DNA from 3 places in the Psychrobacillus sp. AK 1817 genome. Region 3 is predicted to be linked to each of the others. Evidence: a T-box and tRNA genes for the amino acid it is inferred to sense, from the RefSeq annotation. Region 3 holds a T-box; the other regions hold tRNA genes.
The links. A T-box is a leader RNA that pairs with one kind of tRNA and senses whether it is charged. The one in region 3 lies ahead of thrS (threonine--tRNA ligase), so its partner is inferred to be a tRNA-Thr.
Positions count from the first base shown of each region.

Region 1: it encodes a tRNA-Thr, which carries the amino acid that the T-box ahead of thrS (threonine--tRNA ligase) is inferred to sense. The anticodon was not compared.
Region 2: it encodes a tRNA-Thr, which carries the amino acid that the T-box ahead of thrS (threonine--tRNA ligase) is inferred to sense. The anticodon was not compared.

Region 1 is NZ_CP031739.1:3,439,210-3,442,455, forward strand. It holds rRNA gene D0S48_RS17130 (23S ribosomal RNA) at 1-642, shown strand, start outside; rRNA gene rrf (5S ribosomal RNA) at 764-879, shown strand; tRNA gene D0S48_RS17140 (tRNA-Asn) at 888-962, shown strand; tRNA gene D0S48_RS17145 (tRNA-Ser) at 969-1,060, shown strand; tRNA gene D0S48_RS17150 (tRNA-Glu) at 1,089-1,163, shown strand; tRNA gene D0S48_RS17155 (tRNA-Val) at 1,186-1,261, shown strand; tRNA gene D0S48_RS17160 (tRNA-Met) at 1,408-1,484, shown strand; tRNA gene D0S48_RS17165 (tRNA-Asp) at 1,488-1,563, shown strand; tRNA gene D0S48_RS17170 (tRNA-Phe) at 1,707-1,782, shown strand; tRNA gene D0S48_RS17175 (tRNA-Thr) at 1,787-1,862, shown strand; tRNA gene D0S48_RS17180 (tRNA-Tyr) at 1,872-1,955, shown strand; tRNA gene D0S48_RS17185 (tRNA-Trp) at 1,965-2,038, shown strand; tRNA gene D0S48_RS17190 (tRNA-His) at 2,064-2,139, shown strand; tRNA gene D0S48_RS17195 (tRNA-His) at 2,175-2,250, shown strand; tRNA gene D0S48_RS17200 (tRNA-Gln) at 2,252-2,323, shown strand; tRNA gene D0S48_RS17205 (tRNA-Gly) at 2,330-2,404, shown strand; tRNA gene D0S48_RS17210 (tRNA-Cys) at 2,411-2,484, shown strand; tRNA gene D0S48_RS17215 (tRNA-Leu) at 2,516-2,597, shown strand; gene D0S48_RS17220 (potassium channel family protein) at 3,077-3,246, shown strand, end outside.
Region 2 is NZ_CP031739.1:3,795,909-3,799,154, reverse strand. It holds tRNA gene D0S48_RS19050 (tRNA-Glu) at 138-209, opposite strand; tRNA gene D0S48_RS19045 (tRNA-Ser) at 217-307, opposite strand; tRNA gene D0S48_RS19040 (tRNA-Asn) at 315-389, opposite strand; tRNA gene D0S48_RS19035 (tRNA-Ile) at 394-470, opposite strand; tRNA gene D0S48_RS19030 (tRNA-Gly) at 477-550, opposite strand; tRNA gene D0S48_RS19025 (tRNA-Phe) at 560-635, opposite strand; tRNA gene D0S48_RS19020 (tRNA-Asp) at 779-854, opposite strand; tRNA gene D0S48_RS19015 (tRNA-Met) at 858-934, opposite strand; tRNA gene D0S48_RS19010 (tRNA-Ser) at 1,046-1,138, opposite strand; tRNA gene D0S48_RS19005 (tRNA-Ile) at 1,151-1,227, opposite strand; tRNA gene D0S48_RS19000 (tRNA-Met) at 1,234-1,307, opposite strand; tRNA gene D0S48_RS18995 (tRNA-Ala) at 1,327-1,402, opposite strand; tRNA gene D0S48_RS18990 (tRNA-Pro) at 1,419-1,495, opposite strand; tRNA gene D0S48_RS18985 (tRNA-Arg) at 1,502-1,578, opposite strand; tRNA gene D0S48_RS18980 (tRNA-Leu) at 1,595-1,683, opposite strand; tRNA gene D0S48_RS18975 (tRNA-Gly) at 1,699-1,773, opposite strand; tRNA gene D0S48_RS18970 (tRNA-Leu) at 1,791-1,875, opposite strand; tRNA gene D0S48_RS18965 (tRNA-Lys) at 1,899-1,971, opposite strand; tRNA gene D0S48_RS18960 (tRNA-Thr) at 1,978-2,053, opposite strand; tRNA gene D0S48_RS18955 (tRNA-Val) at 2,067-2,142, opposite strand; rRNA gene rrf (5S ribosomal RNA) at 2,181-2,296, opposite strand; rRNA gene D0S48_RS18945 (23S ribosomal RNA) at 2,419-3,246, opposite strand, start outside.
Region 3 is NZ_CP031739.1:3,982,254-3,985,499, forward strand. It holds gene D0S48_RS19930 (replication initiation and membrane attachment family protein) at 1-366, shown strand, start outside; gene dnaI (primosomal protein DnaI) at 376-1,317, shown strand; T-box leader at 1,369-1,593, shown strand; gene thrS (threonine--tRNA ligase) at 1,718-3,246, shown strand, end outside.

The DNA of each region.
Region 1 (3,246 bases), 540 kb from region 3:
CGCCTCCTAAAGTGTAACGGAGGCGCCCAAAGGTTCCCTCAGAATGGTTGGAAATCATTCGAAGAGTGTAAAGGCAGAAGGGAGCTTGACTGCGAGACCTACAAGTCGAGCAGGGTCGAAAGACGGGCTTAGTGATCCGGTGGTTCCGCATGGAAGGGCCATCGCTCAACGGATAAAAGCTACCCCGGGGATAACAGGCTTATCTCCCCCAAGAGTCCACATCGACGGGGAGGTTTGGCACCTCGATGTCGGCTCATCGCATCCTGGGGCTGTAGTCGGTCCCAAGGGTTGGGCTGTTCGCCCATTAAAGCGGTACGCGAGCTGGGTTCAGAACGTCGTGAGACAGTTCGGTCCCTATCCGTCGTGGGCGTAGGAAATTTGAGAGGAGCTGTCCTTAGTACGAGAGGACCGGGATGGACACACCGCTGGTGTACCAGTTGTTCTGCCAAGGGCATCGCTGGGTAGCTATGTGTGGACGGGATAAGTGCTGAAAGCATCTAAGCACGAAGCCCCCCTCAAGATGAGATTTCCCATTACGCAAGTAAGTAAGATCCCTCAAAGACGATGAGGTAGATAGGTTCGGGGTGGAAGCGTGGCGACACGTGCAGCTGACGAATACTAATCGATCGAGGACTTAACCAAATTGTTTGTTTCTAAGATGTCAGTTTATTCAGTTTTGAAAGAATAAATTTTTATTAAAATAACACTTGTAATAATCTACAGACTTGTTATAATAGAAAATGTCTTTCAGTAATTATTCAAGTCTAGTGATGATGGCGAAGAGGTCACACCCGTTCCCATACCGAACACGGAAGTTAAGCTCTTCAGCGCCGATGGTAGTTGGGGGTCTCCCCCTGCAAGAGTAGGACGTCGCTAGGCGATATTATTCCGAAGTAGCTCAGTGGTAGAGCAATCGGCTGTTAACCGATCGGTCGTAGGTTCGAGTCCTACCTTCGGAGCCATTTCTAGGAGAGCTGTCCGAGTGGCCGAAGGAGCACGATTGGAAATCGTGTAGACGGGTAACACTGTCTCAAGGGTTCAAATCCCTTGCTCTCCGCCAGATAGATTTCTTCTTTACATAATATAATGGCCCCTTGGTCAAGCGGTTAAGACACCGCCCTTTCACGGCGGTAACACGGGTTCGAATCCCGTAGGGGTCACCATTTAAATTAAAACCAGCACTATGGAGGATTAGCTCAGCTGGGAGAGCATCTGCCTTACAAGCAGAGGGTCGGCGGTTCGAGCCCGTCATCCTCCACCATTATAAATTTTCAACACTTATTATTGTCGCGGGGTGGAGCAAATCGTTTCACGAAGAAAGCGATTAACGTCGACGCAAGCGTAGCGTGGAAGACGTAAAATTCACTAATTGCGTAGTTGATTTAAATTTCAACACTTTCTTATTGTCGCGGGGTGGAGCAGTTCGGTAGCTCGTCGGGCTCATAACCCGAAGGTCACAGGTTCAAATCCTGTCCCCGCAACCAAATGGTCCCGTGGTGTAGCGGTTAACATGCCTGCCTGTCACGCAGGAGATCGCCGGTTCGATCCCGGTCGGGACCGCCATTTATTATTCAACAACATAGAGATTTAGGATAAGCAAGCAAATCGAGGAAGCAATCGAACGAAAGAAGGAGCGTACTAAAGTACGTGACTGAATGAGTGAGTGAAGCTGACAAAGAGTAGCGCAGCTTAGCGTAAATCGAAGAGGCTCAGTAGCTCAGTCGGTAGAGCAAAGGACTGAAAATCCTTGTGTCGGCGGTTCGATTCCGTCCTGAGCCACCATTATGCCGGAATAGCTCAATTGGTAGAGCAACTGACTTGTAATCAGTAGGTTGGGGGTTCAAGTCCTCTTTCCGGCACCACTCACCAGTGGAGGGGTAGCGAAGTGGCTAAACGCGGCGGACTGTAAATCCGCTCCTTAGGGTTCGGCGGTTCGAATCCGTCCCCCTCCACCAGTTTTTAATAGGGGCATAGTTTAACGGTAGAATAGAGGTCTCCAAAACCTTTGATGTGGGTTCGATTCCTACTGCCCCTGCCAAATAATAAGTTAACTTTGAATAATGGCGGTTGTGGCGAAGTGGTTAACGCACCGGATTGTGATTCCGGCATTCGTGGGTTCAATTCCCATCAGTCGCCCCATATTCCTTTTAGTTAGCTCTTTTTTTTATTCTGTGGCGGTCGTGGCGAAGTGGTTAACGCACCGGATTGTGATTCCGGCATTCGTGGGTTCAATTCCCATCGGTCGCCCCATTGGGGTATAGCCAAGCGGTAAGGCAACGGATTTTGATTCCGTCATGCCCTGGTTCGAATCCAGGTACCCCAGTTTTTTGCGGAAGTAGTTCAGTGGTAGAACACCACCTTGCCAAGGTGGGGGTCGCGAGTTCGAACCTCGTCTTCCGCTCCAAATTAAGGCGGCATAGCCAAGTGGTAAGGCACAGGTCTGCAACACCTTTATCACCGGTTCAAATCCGGTTGCCGCCTCCAATTTTTAAAAAGTATTTACTGCCTTCATTATGCCGGTGTGGCGGAATTGGCAGACGCGCGGGACTCAAAATCCCGTATCTTCGGATGTGTCGGTTCGACCCCGACCACCGGTATCTATTATGAAATATCACTTACAATTTGATATTTTGACTAAAGCTTATGAATGCTGTTACCGCAGCTTTTGTAAGCTTTTTTTATATTCTCATTCATGATTATTTTTTAATAGTTTCCATTGATTTTAATTTTTTTACTTATGTTTTACACAGACGTCATAAGCTTTCTCATCTTCTATCCTCAGTTCTTTTATTTCATTAGAATAATCCCTTGAGAGTCATTTCAATGTCTTTATGTCCTATACGATCACTTACTTACTAAATTAATACTTTATTATACATATGTACACTAGCATGCAAATGTCTTAATCCATGAATTGAGAATATATCTCTATTCCGTTTCCTATATTAATTAATTTGTATATATTTTATATTCGATTGACAAGATAGTCATATCGACATTAATTATATTCATTATCGAGGAATTCATACAACTAAAACTGAATGAACTAGAGAGACGATAGGAGAGGGATAGATGCATGTTTTCCACGATACTAATGGGATTGACGATTTTATTTATGGTAACAAACTTATACTATTTCTTTTCAGGTCGTAAGTATAAGAAAAGTTATTTTCAGTCAACTTTATTCCAAAAACTATTTTTTACTATGCTTGGCATTACCTTTGGATTTGCTGTTCTTTATTATTT
Region 2 (3,246 bases), 190 kb from region 3:
ATAAGTAGCATTGACAGTACAAAGGACAAACCGGTAAAGTACTCTCGGAAGAATTAATCCTCTAAAAGCACATGCGCAACTCTATCTTTTCAAAACAAAAAAGACAACCACCTAAGTGATTGTCTTTTTTAAAGTTATGACCCCTACGGGATTCGAACCCGTGTTACCGCCGTGAAAGGGCGGTGTCTTAACCGCTTGACCAAGGGGCCTTATATATGGCGGAGAAGGAGGGATTTGAACCCTCGCGCCGGTTGCCCGACCTACACCCTTAGCAGGGGCGCCTCTTCAGCCACTTGAGTACTTCCCCATATATATGGCTCCGAAGGTAGGACTCGAACCTACGACCGATCGGTTAACAGCCGATTGCTCTACCACTGAGCTACTTCGGAATAATGGTGGGCCTAAATGGACTCGAACCATCGACCTCACGCTTATCAGGCGTGCGCTCTAACCAGCTGAGCTATAGGCCCATTAATTGGAGCGGGTGAAGAGAATCGAACTCTCATCATCAGCTTGGAAGGCTGAGGTTTTACCACTAAACTACACCCGCTTGATAAAATGGTGGCTCAGGACGGAATCGAACCGCCGACACAAGGATTTTCAGTCCTTTGCTCTACCGACTGAGCTACTGAGCCTCTTCGATTTACACTAAGCTGCGCTTCTCTTTGTCAGCTTCACTCACTCATTAAGTCACATACTTTAGTATGCTCCTTCGTTCGTTCGATTGCTTCCTAGATTTGCTTGCTTATCCTAAATCTCTAAGTTGTTGAAAAATAAATGGCGGTCCCGACCGGGATCGAACCGGCGATCTCCTGCGTGACAGGCAGGCATGTTAACCGCTACACCACGGGACCATTTGGTTGCGGGGACAGGATTTGAACCTGTGACCTTCGGGTTATGAGCCCGACGAGCTACCGAACTGCTCCACCCCGCGACAATAAGAAAGTGTTGAAATTTAAATCAACTGTGCATTTAGTGAGTTTTACGTCCTCCACGCTTCGCTTGCGTCGACGTTATGTATAATATTTTTCCACTAACAATAAGATGGAGGAGGAAGAGGGATTCGAACCCCCGCGCGGTATGACCCGCCTGTCGGTTTTCAAGACCGATCCCTTCAGCCAGACTTGGGTATTCCTCCTAAATATTATGTTGGTGGACCTTGCAGGACTCGAACCTGCGACCGGACGGTTATGAGCCGTCTGCTCTAACCAACTGAGCTAAAGGTCCTTAAGATGGCGGCAGAGGGAGTCGAACCCACGACCTTTCGGGTATGAACCGAATGCTCTAGCCAGCTGAGCTACGCCGCCAGGAAATTTAAATTTAAATTGGTGGAGCCTAGCGGGATCGAACCGCTGACCTCCTGCGTGCAAGGCAGGCGCTCTCCCAGCTGAGCTAAGGCCCCAAATTTATTAATTAACTGGTCGGGAAGACAGGATTCGAACCTGCGACCCCTTGGTCCCAAACCAAGTGCTCTACCAAGCTGAGCTACTTCCCGTATATATGGCGCGCCCGGCAGGAGTCGAACCCACAACCTTCTGATCCGTAGTCAGACGCTCTATCCAATTGAGCTACGGGCGCTAATGTTTCATAAAAGTGGTGCCGAGGACCGGAATCGAACCGGTACGGTAGTCACCTACCGCAGGATTTTAAGTCCTGTGCGTCTGCCAGTTCCGCCACCCCGGCACTTTGATGAATCTTTGGAGCGGAAGACGAGGTTCGAACTCGCGACCCCCACCTTGGCAAGGTGGTGTTCTACCACTGAACTACTTCCGCTCGGTTATTAAATTAAATGGTGCGGGTGAAGGGAGTCGAACCCCCACGCCTTGCGGCGCTAGATCCTAAGTCTAGTGCGTCTGCCAGTTCCGCCACACCCGCATATTTATATCACAAAAAGTGAATGAGCCATGTAGGATTCGAACCTACGACCCTCTGATTAAAAGTCAGATGCTCTACCAACTGAGCTAATGGCTCAAAAAATGGTGCCGGAGAAAGGACTTGAACCCTCAACCTACTGATTACAAGTCAGTTGCTCTACCAGTTGAGCTACTCCGGCAGGAGTAAAGTTATGGTGGAGGATGACGGGCTCGAACCGCCGACCCTCTGCTTGTAAGGCAGATGCTCTCCCAGCTGAGCTAATCCTCCTGGGTATTAAAATGTATTTCTATGTATTTTTATTGCAAGCCCAGCGACGTCCTACTCTTGCAGGGGGAGACCCCCAACTACCATTGGCGCTGAAGAGCTTAACTTCCGTGTTCGGTATGGGAACGGGTGTGACCTCTTCGCCATCATCACTAGACTTGAATAATTATTTGAAAGACAAGTTCTATTATATCAACTATGTAGATTATTACAAGTGTTTTTTTAATAAAAATTTATTCTTTCAAAACTGAATAAACTGACATCTTAGAAACAAACAATTTGGTTAAGTCCTCGATCGATTAGTATTCGTCAGCTGCACGTGTCGCCACGCTTCCACCCCGAACCTATCTACCTCATCGTCTTTGAGGGATCTTACTTACTTGCGTAATGGGAAATCTCATCTTGAGGGGGGCTTCGTGCTTAGATGCTTTCAGCACTTATCCCGTCCACACATAGCTACCCAGCGATGCCCTTGGCAGAACAACTGGTACACCAGCGGTGTGTCCATCCCGGTCCTCTCGTACTAAGGACAGCTCCTCTCAAATTTCCTACGCCCACGACGGATAGGGACCGAACTGTCTCACGACGTTCTGAACCCAGCTCGCGTACCGCTTTAATGGGCGAACAGCCCAACCCTTGGGACCGACTACAGCCCCAGGATGCGATGAGCCGACATCGAGGTGCCAAACCTCCCCGTCGATGTGGACTCTTGGGGGAGATAAGCCTGTTATCCCGGGGTAGCTTTTATCCGTTGAGCGATGGCCCTTCCATGCGGAACCACCGGATCACTAAGCCCGTCTTTCGACCCTGCTCGACTTGTAGGTCTCGCAGTCAAGCTCCCTTCTGCCTTTACACTCTTCGAATGATTTCCAACCATTCTGAGGGAACCTTTGGGCGCCTCCGTTACACTTTAGGAGGCGACCGCCCCAGTCAAACTGCCCGCCTGACACTGTCTCCTACCCGGGTTACGGGTATGGGTTAGAATTTCAATACAACCAGGGTAGTATCCCACCGACGCCTCCTCCGAAGCTGGCGCTCCGGGCTCTAAGGCTCCTACCTATCCTGTACAAGTTGCACCAAAATTCAATATCAAGCTACAGTAAAGCT
Region 3 (3,246 bases):
CATTATAAAATGCCAATTGGTGTAGTGAATGTCCTCTTACAATACGTTCTTCTGCGAACGGACATGAAACTAACAAAGAATTATGCAGAGAAGATTGCATCACACTGGATGCGTAAGGATATCAAGACGGCGAAAGAAGCTATGGAGCTCGCAAGAAATGAGCATGAGCAATATATGAAGTGGAAAAATGAAGGCTCTAAACAGAAATCCTATTCGAAAAAACCTACTAGGGAAGAAAAGGTGCCAGATTGGTTTTATAAAAAAGATGACGAGCTGAAACAGTCAGGAAAAGAAACAAATGGAATTCAGGATATTGATGCAGAGAGACAAAAATTACTAGAAGAACTAGGTATGAAGAAAAGGTAGGTGAATAAAATGGAGCGGATCAATGAAACACTCAAAAGGGTGATTACTCCCGAATTTACTTCTCGATTGGACGAATTACAGCAAGAAGTATTGGAGGATCCGGGTATACAAGGATTTATAGAAGAAAACTCCGAAGATATCTCGAAACAAGTAATAAGTCGAAGTTTGAGCAAGCTATATGAATATAAATCTCAGTCTCATGATTGTAAGGAATGTCCCTCGCTAGAGCAGTGTGCGAACTTTATGAAGGGCTATGAGCCGAAGCTAGTGTTAGATCGAAACCTAATAGATGTAGAATATGTAAGGTGTAAGCGAGGGGTAATAGAGGATGAACGTAAAAAAGTAACCTCTATGATAGACAGCATTCATATGCCTAAAGAAGTGATGGAGGCGAGTCTCTCAAGTTTAGATTTACAGGATGACAGTAGGGTAGTTGCGGTAAGGGCTGCTAAAGACTTCTTGAACGAATGGGAAAGAACAAATGTCTTGCCAGCTAAAGGACTCTATATTTACGGTAAGTTTGGTGTTGGTAAATCCTATCTATTGGGAGCATTAGCCAACGAGCTAGCCGCTAGACATATTCATTCTGTCGTTGTATATGTTCCGGAGTTTCTGCGAGAAATGAAACAAGCGATACAAGATCAGTCTCTACCTGAAAAAGTAGAGTTTGTGAAAAAGGCCCCAGTGCTAATGCTTGACGATATTGGAGCGGAAACTATGTCTAGCTGGACAAGAGATGAGATTATAGGGACAATTCTCCATTATAGAATGTCAGAGCAACTCCCGACGTTTATGTCCTCGAACTTTAACTACGATGAATTACAACATCATCTTTCCTACACGCAACGCGGAGAAAAAGAGGTAGTAAAGGCAGGGCGTATTATGGAGCGGATTAAAGCACTCACTAATCCAGTTGCTCTACGAGGAAAAAACTGGAGAGAGCTTAAATAACTACTTGCAAATGATAAAGTCGTGGCGTATAATCATTTTCATAAGAATAAGAATAATGCGTTGAAGAGGACAATAATCAGTTTGTACGACTTATAGAGAGAGAAGCCTTGGCTGGAAGCTTCTTAAGTATCGACAATCGATTTACCACCTCCGAGCAGTAGCTGTGAAATTGAAGTAGCAGTTGCCGGTCACCGGCCCGTTAGCCGATGCAGAGCTTCATCTATACTCGTATAGATAGAAGAAGGGTGGAACCACGATTTAAACCTCGTCCCTTTACCGGGATGGGGTTTTTTATTTTGTCTAAAATAAATAATCGTATTACCTGAACAGGCTTAGCTGTTCAAGGAAAGAACAGTTTTGAAGCCAGCATTTAATCTAAAACAATTAAGGAGTGTTCAAAATGGCAGATGTTATTAAATTACAATTCCCAGATGGAGCAGTAAAAGAGTTTCCTTCATCTACAACTACAGAAGAAATAGCTCAATCTATCAGCCCTGGGCTGCGTAAAAAAGCTTTAGCAGGTAAATTAAGTGGTAAGCTGATTGATCTAAAATCACCTATTACAGAGGATGGGGAGATTGCAATCATCACTCCGGAATCAGATGAGGCATTAGAAATTCTTCGTCACAGTTCTGCGCATTTATTGGCACAAGCAGTTAAACGTCTTTTCAAGGATGTTAAATTAGGTATTGGTCCAGTTATTGAAAGTGGATTCTACTATGATATAGATTCTCCAGAGCCAATAACAGCAGATGACCTACCATTGATCGAAAAAGAAATGAAAAAAATCATTAATGAAAATATCGAAATTATTCGTCACGATGTTTCTCGTGAAGCAGCTTTTGACAAATTTAAAGATGACGAGTATAAAGTAGAGCTTTTAGAAGCAATTCCTGCTGGTGAACAGGTTTCTATTTATGAGCAAGGTGAATTCTTTGACCTTTGTCGCGGAGTCCATGTGCCATCTACAGGCAAGTTAAAGGAATTCAAGCTATTAAGCATAGCAGGTGCTTATTGGAGAGGTAACAGTGACAACAAAATGCTTCAACGTATTTACGGAACTGCCTTCTTCAAAAAAGAAGACCTTCAAGCGCATTTGAAAATGTTGGAAGAAGCAAAAGAGCGTGATCATCGTAAAATTGGTAAAGAACTCGAACTTTTCACTAACTCATTGAAGGTAGGACAAGGTTTACCTCTTTGGTTACCGAATGGAGCAACTATTCGTCGTGTAATCGAACGTTATATCGTGGATAAAGAGTTGAAGCTCGGCTATAAACATGTATACACACCTGTGCTGGGTTCTAAAGATCTTTATGAAACTTCTGGCCATTGGGAGCACTATCAAGATTCTATGTTCCCACCAATGGAAATGGATAACGAAACATTAGTATTGCGTCCGATGAACTGTCCGCATCATATGATGATTTTCAAAAATGGCATGCATTCATACCGTAACCTCCCATTACGCATTGCTGAGCTCGGTACTATGCATCGATACGAAATGTCGGGAGCTGTATCGGGGCTTCAACGTGTTCGCGGGATGACTTTAAATGATGCTCACCTATTTGTACGTCCAGATCAAATCAAAACTGAATTCCAAAAGGTTGTAGAACTAATCATCTCTGTTTACAAAGACTTTGACTTAAATGATTATTCTTTCCGTTTATCTTACAGAGATCCAAACAACAAAGAAAAATACTTTGATGATGATGAAATGTGGGAAAAAGCTCAAAGCATGCTAAAAGAAGCAATGGATGAGTTAGGTTTAGATTATATCGAAGCTGAAGACGAGGCAGCATTCTATGGACCTAAATTAGATGTACAAGTAAAAACTGCAATTGGTAAGGAAGAGACTTTGTCTACAGTTCAATTAGACTTCTTGTTACCTGAGCGTTTTGACTTAACATATGTAGGAGAAGACGGCAAACC